Regions from separate parts of the Peribacillus sp. TE19612 genome, predicted to be linked through region 3. Evidence: riboswitches for the same ligand, from Rfam matches in the RefSeq annotation. Region 3 holds a riboswitch; each other region holds the start of a gene.
What was found. Region 3 has a riboswitch for thiamine pyrophosphate ahead of tenA (thiaminase II). Riboswitches for the same ligand answer to the same signal wherever they lie in the genome.

Region 1: it holds a riboswitch for thiamine pyrophosphate, as region 3 does, so the genes downstream of both, thiC (phosphomethylpyrimidine synthase ThiC) here and tenA (thiaminase II) in region 3, are expected to answer to the same signal.
Region 2: it holds a riboswitch for thiamine pyrophosphate, as region 3 does, so the genes downstream of both, tenA (thiaminase II) here and tenA (thiaminase II) in region 3, are expected to answer to the same signal.

The regions. Positions count from the first base shown of each region.
Region 1 is NZ_JBWCCL010000003.1:33,663-36,945, forward strand. It holds gene ACZ9AO_RS06085 (histidine phosphatase family protein) at 1-536, shown strand, start outside; gene ACZ9AO_RS06090 (HAD family hydrolase) at 688-1,476, shown strand; TPP riboswitch at 1,592-1,706, shown strand; gene thiC (phosphomethylpyrimidine synthase ThiC) at 1,842-3,283, shown strand, end outside.
Region 2 is NZ_JBWCCL010000001.1:368,296-371,578, forward strand. It holds gene ACZ9AO_RS01750 (MFS transporter) at 1-1,291, shown strand, start outside; TPP riboswitch at 1,640-1,771, shown strand; gene tenA (thiaminase II) at 1,907-2,590, shown strand; gene ACZ9AO_RS01760 (ECF transporter S component) at 2,606-3,184, shown strand; gene ACZ9AO_RS01765 (ABC transporter ATP-binding protein) at 3,203-3,283, shown strand, end outside.
Region 3 is NZ_JBWCCL010000011.1:69,687-72,969, reverse strand. It holds gene thiD (bifunctional hydroxymethylpyrimidine kinase/phosphomethylpyrimidine kinase) at 1-96, opposite strand, end outside; gene thiW (energy coupling factor transporter S component ThiW) at 65-586, opposite strand; gene tenA (thiaminase II) at 602-1,291, opposite strand; TPP riboswitch at 1,383-1,487, opposite strand; SAM riboswitch class I at 1,645-1,749, shown strand; gene ACZ9AO_RS19130 (Fur-regulated basic protein FbpA) at 1,925-2,113, shown strand; gene ACZ9AO_RS19125 (aspartyl-phosphate phosphatase Spo0E family protein) at 2,366-2,560, shown strand; gene ACZ9AO_RS19120 (N-acetyltransferase family protein) at 2,630-3,136, opposite strand.

The DNA.
Region 1 (3,283 bases), on a different contig from region 3:
GTTTGGTACGGCATTTTAAGGTGGCACATGAATTTCCTACTGGGAAATCTGTGACGGCGGATGATATGAAGCAATGGTTTGTGGACTATGATGCAGCGGATATTATTTATGGAACGACTTTATTTGGCGTGGAGGAATGGCAGGAATGTTATTGCAGTGATATGTCGAGAGCCGTCAAGACAGCGGAACACATCTTTCCAGGCACAGTTCACCGGATGGAGGAGCTGCGGGAAATACCTTCTCCCCCTCTGAGAGGAAGGATTAAGCTGCCGTTCATCCTTTGGGCCATCTGGATTCGCTGCTGCTCGGTGATCAACAAGCAGACAAGGGCGGAAATTAAGATTGCAGAGCAAAGGATCAATAATGTATTGGATGAAGTCTTTGCAAAGGGGGAAAGGAATGTTCTGATCGTGAGTCATGCCGCCCTCATGGTATATATGAGGAAAGAGCTGATCCGACGGGGGTTCACCGGTCCAAAGTTCAAGATTGCCAGTAATGGAAAATTGTATGTATTTGAAAGCGGAAAAGGGAAATGAATATATGGTTCCCCACCGGAAAAGGTAAGCCATTTTGCGAAGAAAGAGGCATGCATTTTCCGAATAGTTATTCTTTTTTTATTGGTTGTGGTTTATTATTGTAATAGTGTAATTTTTACGAATTCAATATTGGGAAAGAGGGGTGGACATTTTGCTGAAGGCAGTTTTTTTTGATTTAGATGATACATTACTATGGGATCAGAAAAGTGTAAAAGAGGCTTTTGTGGCCACATGTGAAGTTGCCAAGGAGAAATATGGTCTGAATGTCGACGAGTTTGAAGAAGCGGTGCGGAAGGAAGCGCGTGATCTTTATTCTTCTTACGATACATATGCATTCACTCAAATGATCGGAATCAATCCATTTGAGGGACTATGGGGGAATTTTCAGGATGATCATGATGAATTCCGGAAGATGGCCGGGATTGTACCGGCTTATCGGAAAGAAGCGTGGACGAGGGGCTTGAAGGCATTAGGGATCGATGACCCGGAATTTGGGCTTGAACTGGCAGAACGTTTCCCGGCCGAAAGACGCAAAAAGCCATTTATCTATGAAGAAACATTCCGTGTTCTGGATGAATTAAAAGGGAAGTACAAATTGCTATTGCTAACGAACGGATCTCCTGAACTGCAAAATACCAAACTTGAAATAACGCCTGAACTGGTTCCTTATTTCGACCAAATCGTGATTTCAGGTGCATTTGGTCGAGGTAAACCGGATGCCTCCATTTTTGAGCATGCTTTGCAAATCATGGAGCTTGATAAGGATGAAGTATTGATGGTCGGCGATAATTTAATGACCGATATCCTTGGAGCATCACGGGTAGGTATAAAGTCGGTTTGGATAAATCGCCATGATAAGAAACGGAATGAAGTGCTTCCAACCTATGAAATCACGCATTTAGAGGAGCTTTTCCCTATCCTTGAGAGCCTGGGGAATTAATTGGCGGTCCTCCTCCAAATAACAAATTTTGGAGAGTTGCAATAAAATATTAGGTCTTTCAAATTATTTACAGAATGAAAAGGGTGAGATATAGTTACCCTGTAATCAATTAAATTATTCAGACTAGGGGTGTCCAATAAAAGTTGGGCTGAGAGAGAAGCGCTTAAGCTTCTTAACCCTCAGGACCTGATCTGGTTCATACCAGCGTGGGGAAGTTAGAATCTACTAAACGATGACATTTCAATTGGTCATTTCTGTAGTCATACTAACGTTAGCCGGGTCTTAAATATGAGACCTGGCTTTTTCGTGCGAAATGGATTGGATTTTGTCCTTTTTAAATGAACTTAAAAAGGAGAAATGAAATCATGAAGAGTAATTCAGTAAATGACATGAACGTTTCAATTATGTCCAGTTTTGCCGGGAGTAAAAAAGTGTATGTTGAGGGATCTAGACCCGATATTAAAGTACCTATGCGTGAAATTGAGCTAAGTCCGACGACAGGGGCATTCGGTGAAGAGGAGAATCCGCCTTTACGTGTATATGATACAAGCGGCTTCTATACGGATTCAGAATATCCGATTGATATTCATAAAGGCCTTGCCCCGATTAGACGCAGCTGGGTTCTGGAACGGGAAGATGTTGAAGAGTATGAAGGGCGTGAAATAAAGCCCGAAGATAACGGATATAGAAAAGTGGAGTCACAATCCAATGCCGAAGTTTTTCCGGGATTGAAAAGAAAACCATTGCGTGCGGTGAAAGGAAAAAACGTAACCCAGCTCCATTATGCCCGCAAAGGGATCATTACTCCAGAAATGGAGTTCATTTCGATCAGGGAAAATGTAGCCCCTGAGTTTGTAAGGGAAGAGGTAGCTAGCGGGCGGGCAATCATTCCGGCAAATATTAACCATCCTGAAAGTGAGCCCATGATCATCGGACGTAATTTTCACGTGAAGATAAATGCGAATATAGGAAATTCAGCTGTCAGTTCATCGATCGAAGCTGAAGTGGAGAAAATGACTTGGGCCACACGATGGGGTGCAGACAACATAATGGATCTTTCCACAGGAAAGAATATTCACACGACGCGGGAATGGATTATCAGGAATTCACCTGTGCCGGTTGGGACGGTTCCGATATATCAAGCATTGGAAAAAGTGAATGGGGTCGCGGAAGATTTAAATTGGGAAGTTTTCCGGGATACATTAATCGAGCAGGCTGAGCAAGGTGTCGATTACTTCACCATACACGCTGGTGTACTTTTGCGATACATCCCCATGACAGCAAAGCGAGTTACGGGTATTGTTTCCCGGGGAGGCTCCATCATGGCACAATGGTGCTTGGCCCACCACCAAGAAAGTTTTCTCTATACACACTTTGAAGAGATTTGTGAAATCATGAAGACGTATGATGTTTCTTTCTCATTAGGTGACGGTCTCCGTCCGGGATCCATTGCAGATGCAAACGATGAGGCACAATTTGCGGAATTGGAAACACTTGGGGAATTGACGAAGATTGCTTGGAAGCACGACGTTCAAGTCATGGTGGAGGGACCCGGTCACGTACCGATGCATTTGATTAAAGAAAATATGGATAAGCAGCTGGAAGTCTGTCAAGAAGCACCATTCTATACCCTGGGACCATTGACGACGGATATAGCTCCTGGATACGACCATATCACTTCTGCGATTGGTGCTGCCATGATTGGATGGTTTGGAACGGCCATGCTTTGCTATGTGACACCGAAAGAGCATTTGGGACTTCCGAATAAAGAGGATGTTCGGGTAGGGGTCATTACTTATAAAATTGC
Region 2 (3,283 bases), on a different contig from region 3:
GTGGTGTTTGTTCGCCATTACCTTCGATGGATTTGATATAGCCATGTACGGAGTAGGTTTGCCATTGATGATGGAGGAATGGAACTTGACGCCAGTCGAAGCTGGCGGAATAGCAAGTTATTCATTGTTCGGAATGATGGTAGGAGCACTCATTTTTGCACCTTTGGCGGATAAAATAGGGAGAAAAAAAGTGCTGGCCATTTGTATAGGTATATTCAGCGTTTTTACATTGCTTTCAAGTTTTGCCCCGAATCCTGCCTTTTTCTCGGTTATGCGATTTATAGCAGCCTTGGGAATGGGAGGATTAATGCCAAATGTCATCTCCTTAATGGCGGAATACTCACCCAAAAAGAATAAGGTGCTCATTGTAACCGCTATGTACTGCGGTTATTCCATCGGAAGCATACTTGCTTCTTTAATTGGAATGTATGTAATGGAACAACTGAGTTGGAGGGTTTTGTATTGGATAGGGGCGCTTCCCTTACTGGCACTGCCATTCTTCATGAAGCAATTTCCTGAATCGCTTTCGTATTATGTTATTCGAAAACAAGGAGCAAAGATTGCTGGAATCCTGAATCGCATTGATCCAGACGGCGACTATAAAGAGTCGGACGATTATGAGTTTGCCAAAGTCCAAGAAAGGGCAAAGGGCTTTCCAGTCAAGAAACTCTTTGAAAATAAGCGTACGCTTAGCACATTTGCGTTTTGGGTAGCCGCCTTTAATTGTTTACTAATGGTATACGGACTCAATACATGGTTACCCAAAATCATGCAGCAGTCGGGATACGGCCTTACATCCAGTTTATCTTTCAATCTTATATCAGGAATAGGACAAATTGGCGGATCGATAATTGGCGGGTACTTAGTTGGGAAAATAGGCCATAGAAGAGTACTTGTATCCCTCTGTGCCATAGGTACGGTCTGTTTTGTCATATTAGGATTGACCTCTAATCCAATAGCATTATATATTCTGATCGCTTTTGGAGGAGCCTGTACAGTCGGCACGATGAATTTAGCCAATACGTATATATCCGAATATTATCCGCGGGAGATAAGGACTACCGGGATAGGCTGGGCCTTGGCTTTTGGTAGAATTGGAGCCATTGTTGCCCCAACATTAATAGGATTGCTGCTGGCTGCAAACTATTCGCCGCAAAATGCATTCATGGCCTTCACCGTTCCGAGCATAATGGCTGCCTTGGCGTTACTCGTTGTGAAAGAGAGGTATGGCAGCTATGATAAACTACAGCTTGAGGGAAATATAAAACTAAAAGCAACGTCGAATATATAATATTGTTTTTTAGTAGATGGCCTATATGTCAGCGGACAGTCATGCAACTGTTCTCTGACATATAGGCCATTTTTTAGAGAATAAAAGAATTCACGAGTAAAATGGCTAAATTCACGAGTAAACCGGCCAAACTCACGAGTAAAACAGTTAAATTCACGAGTAAACAAGTAGAATTCACGAGTGAATTCTGTAATGAAACCCATGGATTAAAGTGCCGTTAAACGCCGGGTAAATGGGGGTTATGCAAGATTGAAAGTTTAGTAACCCTAAATCAAGAAAACTTTTCTAATACGTTTGACAATTGGATTTATCGTGTTAATATAAAGGCAAATGAATTTAATATACAATTTGTACCACTAGGGGTGCTTTATAGGTAAAAGTTGATTTTTTACCGACAAAAGCTGAGATTGAAGTATGACTTTAAGACCCTTAGAACCTGATCTGGTTTATACCAGCGTAGGGAAGTGGGGTCTGGAACTATACATTTCTGTATTATTTCTTGTACAACCACTTTCTTTACGTTTAAGAAAGTGGTTTTTTGTTTGCAAAAAAAGGGGTGATAAGTGTTTTTTTCTGTAACGTTCAATGAAAAAATACAATTTGGAGGTAATGGACATGAAGTTTTCAGAGGAAATCCGTAAGGAAGTTGATCACATTTGGGAAGCTAGTTTTAATCATCCGTTTGTAGCAGGAATAGGAGATGGCACATTGCCATTGGAGTGTTTCCGTTTTTATGTCATGCAAGATGCCTATTATTTATCTCATTTTGCTAGAGTTCAAGCCTTAGGGGCAGTCAAAGCTACAGATTTACATACAACAAGCAGGCTTGCCGGCCATGCACAAGGAACATATGAAGCGGAGTTGAAGCTTCATGAGAATTTTTCCGAGAGATTAGGCATCACAAAAGAAGAACGGGAAGATTTCAAGCCTGCCCCGACTGCCTATGCTTATACTTCCCATATGTATCGTGCGGCTTATTCGGGACATTTAGGAGATGTTATTGCAGCTATCTTGCCGTGTTACTGGCTGTATTATGAGATAGGTGAAAAGCTGCAAGGGTGCATGCCCGAAGAGCCAATTTATCAAGAATGGATAGCGGCTTACGGAGGAGAGTGGTTCCGCACTTTGGTGGAAGAACAAATTGCGAGGCTGGATGAGATTGCTGAAAAAGTAACTGAAGAAGATAAGGCGAGAATGAAAGAGCATTTTATTCTCAGCAGCCAATATGAATACTCATTTTGGGAAATGGCTTATCGTTTAGAGACATGGCCCGTTCATAAGGGAACATTAGAAGTATAAAAGGAGAATGAAACAATGAAAAAAGGATTGAAATTAACGGATATATTAGTCACGATCGTGATTGCGGTAGCATTTGGAATCGTTTATATCCTTTGGGGTTCGATTTATTATTCCGTTAAACCTTTAGGATTACATCTGGATCAACTTATTTATGGAATGTGGTTTATAGCTGGCCCTGTCGCCTTTTTCATTTTACGGAAACCGGGTGTGGCACTTTTGGCGGAGATAGCTGCAGCTTCCGGGGAATTCTTTCTAGGCTCCCCATGGGGGCTGACTGTACTGTTATATGGGGTGGTCCAAGGTTTGTTCGCGGAACTGGTGTTCATGGGGTTCAAATATAAAAAATTCAATATGCCGGTGGCCGTTTTAGCTGCGATGGCTTCCTGCCTGGCATCAGTTATCATGGATTTTGCATACGGGGAAATAGGTGCGCTTTCTACTTGGAATCTATCGTTATTCATGATAGCGAGGTTTGTGGGTTCCATATTCTTTGCAGGTGTGACCGCTTATTATCTAGTTAAAGTCCTGGAAGCAACAGGGGTAACTAATCTTGTGCGTCCGGTTTCCAATAAAGATTATGCAGAACTTGATTAAAAGAAGAGGTTGAGGGCCATGGAACCAATCGTTTCTGTTGAAAAGTTAAGAATGAAATTTCCCGGTGATGAATCTTTGATATTCAAGGACCTATCACTA
Region 3 (3,283 bases):
TCCAAATACACCATGTGCAGAAAATGTTTTTAAATCCGCTTGTATTCCAGCACCGCCCCCTGAATCAGAGCCTGCGATCGTTAATGCTGTTTTCATAAAAAAACCCCTTCATATAATTATTTTTTAGCAGTATTTTAAGTAATATGAAAGCTAAAATCGCCCCTGCGAATGAACTGAACATAAAAGCCGGTAAAAAACCAAAAAGAGCAGCTTTTTCTCCCAATAGGAGGGTTGCAAGCGGATAACAGGCCAGGGAACCGAGAATGCCGGTCCCGATCACTTCCCCTAAACAGGCGAATTTTAAGCTTTGTGTTTTTCGATAAAGGATGGCGGCCAAAAGTGCACCAATCATGCTGCCGGGAAAGGCGAAAATTGAACCGGTACCAGACATGTTTCTAATGATGGAAACTAAAAAAGCTTGTGTCACAGCATATGCAGGCCCCAATAGAACCGCCGTCAGGACATTTGCCAGATGTTGAATAGGAAAGATTTTTGCAAATCCTGCAGGGATGAAAATAAATGAACTGGTCAGCGTCGTTAAAGCCGTGATCATGGCAGTCAATGTCAGTTTCTTGATAGGATTCATCCTCATGTCAACCACCTACAGAGGCCAATCCTGCTCATTTTGAACCATGTCCCAGAATAAATATTCATATCGGGAAGTAACCAAAAAGTGCTTTTCTAATCTAAGAAGTTCCTTTTCAGGCATGCCTTCCGTCAATTCTTCCAACAAAGTGATCAGCCACTTGTGTGCTTCCCCGAATTCAGGAGATGAATAGGACCTTATCCAATCTGCGTAGCGATTGTTTTCCAGTGCTGCTCCATTTTGTTCTTTTAATAGCAAACCGATTTCATAATAATCCCAAGCGCAGGGCAGGAGACAGGCGATCAAGTCTGCCAAAGTCCCATGCTGAGCTGCATTTAGCATGTAACCTGTATAGGCTAGAGTGGTTGGAGTAGGTTCTGTATTTTCCAATTCCTTGGAGCTGATCCCGAATTCGGAAGCATAATGCCGATGAATATCCATTTCCACTTGAAGGGTTTCATTTAAAATGCTCGCAAATTTTGCCATGGTTTCGATGTTATGGGCTTTGATGACACCTAAAGCAAAGAGCTTGGAATAATCCATGAGATAGACATAGTCCTGCTTCAGGTAATAGGCAAATTTCTTTTCAGGAAGTGTACCGTTTCCAATTGCCTGGACAAAGGGATGTGAATGGTTCCTTTTCCAAATCTCTTTTGCCCGTGCGTGCAGTCTATCACTGAATGTTTCTAATTTTGTATTCTCCATTGTTCATCCTCCTATAGAATGGCTCCCTTTGTTGAATAAAAAACCCCGTTCCTGAATACGGAACGGGGTAGATGGATATAGTCTGTAAAATGGACGATATCATCCACTTCCCTCCGCCGGTATGAGCCGGTTCAGGTTCAAAGGGTCCGGAACTAATTCCATCTCAGTCTTAAAAAAGACTCCCCTAGTGGTGTGAATTGTATGTAATTACTGACATCATATCAGAAAGACAAGAAAATGCAACCCGTATTTGAAAGAGGTATCACTTTATGTCCAGGAAAAAAGGGAGAACCAGGTAATTGACTTTTGAAGATTATTAGGATAGAATCATTTCTACATCATTATATATCGAATTCTTATCCAGAGAGGTGGAGGGACTTGGCCCTAAGAAACCTCGGCAGCGGACCCGTTTAGGGAACTGTGCTAAATCCAACAAGCATATGCTTGGAAGATAAGAAGAGCCGTACGGACACTGTCAGCCTCTTCTTAAATTAGAAGGGGCTTTTATTTTTGGGAAATAACGTTTAGTGACATACTAGAAAAGGTATATATAATTTGGTGAAATCAAACAAGTTGATAAAGTTTAGCTAACTAGAAGCAGGCACTAGGACGACTGGGAAAGGAGCCATTTACATGGCAGAATTATTTAAGAGGATTGAACAGAGGAAGGCAAAACTCATTGAAGAGCTATTGGCCAATGGAGTATACAAAACCTCTGATGAAAGGCACCTTTATGATGCCCCATTAAAAGTACTTGAAGATGAATATAAGATTGTTATAAATAGACCTAATAACGAGTCACCTTCTGAATGGATGACATAGTAAACGGAATACAATATTTGGATTTTTGGATAAGGGATATGATGTAAGCATTCGCAGTCTACACTAGTGGATGCTTTTTTTGCGTTTATTAGAAAACGACACAAATTATACATAATTAAATAACAAAATAGGTGTTTTGTCACATTTTACCTATAAAATAACACATTTAATTTCTGAAAAATAGTTGATTTTAACTAGTGGTTTCATTATGATGAAAGTGTAAAAATATTGAATAAATGGGAGGTGACTATGATGCCTTGCCGTAAGGTAACTATAGAAAAAGTAGAAGAGAAGAGACAGGAAATGATAAAGTTGGGAGCGATATACGGCTTAACAAATCTGCTGACTGTACAAGCCAGTCAAGAATTGGATACGCTATTGAATGCCTTAGCAAGTAAAAGAGATTCTGAATATTTTTCCCTTCAAGAAGCATATAGGTATTTTTAAATTAGCAATTCGACCTGTATTAATCTGAAAAAGCTACTGCTCAAGGCAATAGCTCTAAAGAATTATATATTAAATATCGACACGTTTACCTAGAATGATCAAATCCCGCTCAATGCCATCCATCTCGGCAACTTGAGGTAAATGTGCCCATTCTTCAAACCCGAATTTGGAAAAAAGCTTAAGGCTTGGTGTATTATGGGCAAAAATGAAACCCAATAAAGTCTTAACACCTAATTTTGGACTCAATTCAATTGCCTTTCGAATCGAAATTTGTCCAATTCCTTTTCCCCGGAAATAATCATCAATGTAAATACTGATTTCGGCAGTGGAATTATATGCCGGTCGGCCATAAAAGGATTGAAAGCTCATCCATCCAGCGGTTTTCCCTTCTATAGTAATGATATATAGCGGTCTACTTTCTGAATGATGTTCCTCAAACCATTTAACCCTCGATTGGACGGATACAGGTTCCGTATCTGCCGTGACCATTCTTGAAGCAATTGTCGAATTATATATTTCAACAATTCTGGGTAGATCAGATAGTTCTGCCTCTCTAAACTCTATGTGTTCTTTCATGATTTAAACTCCTAACTATCATTTATTCAATCTCCAGAATGAAGGGTAATCCCGTTTCCATTGAAAGTTTTATATTATCATACACTCTTTATTCTTTATCTGACAATTCTTTTTTATGTTAGTACTGCAGATTTTTTGGGTATGAAA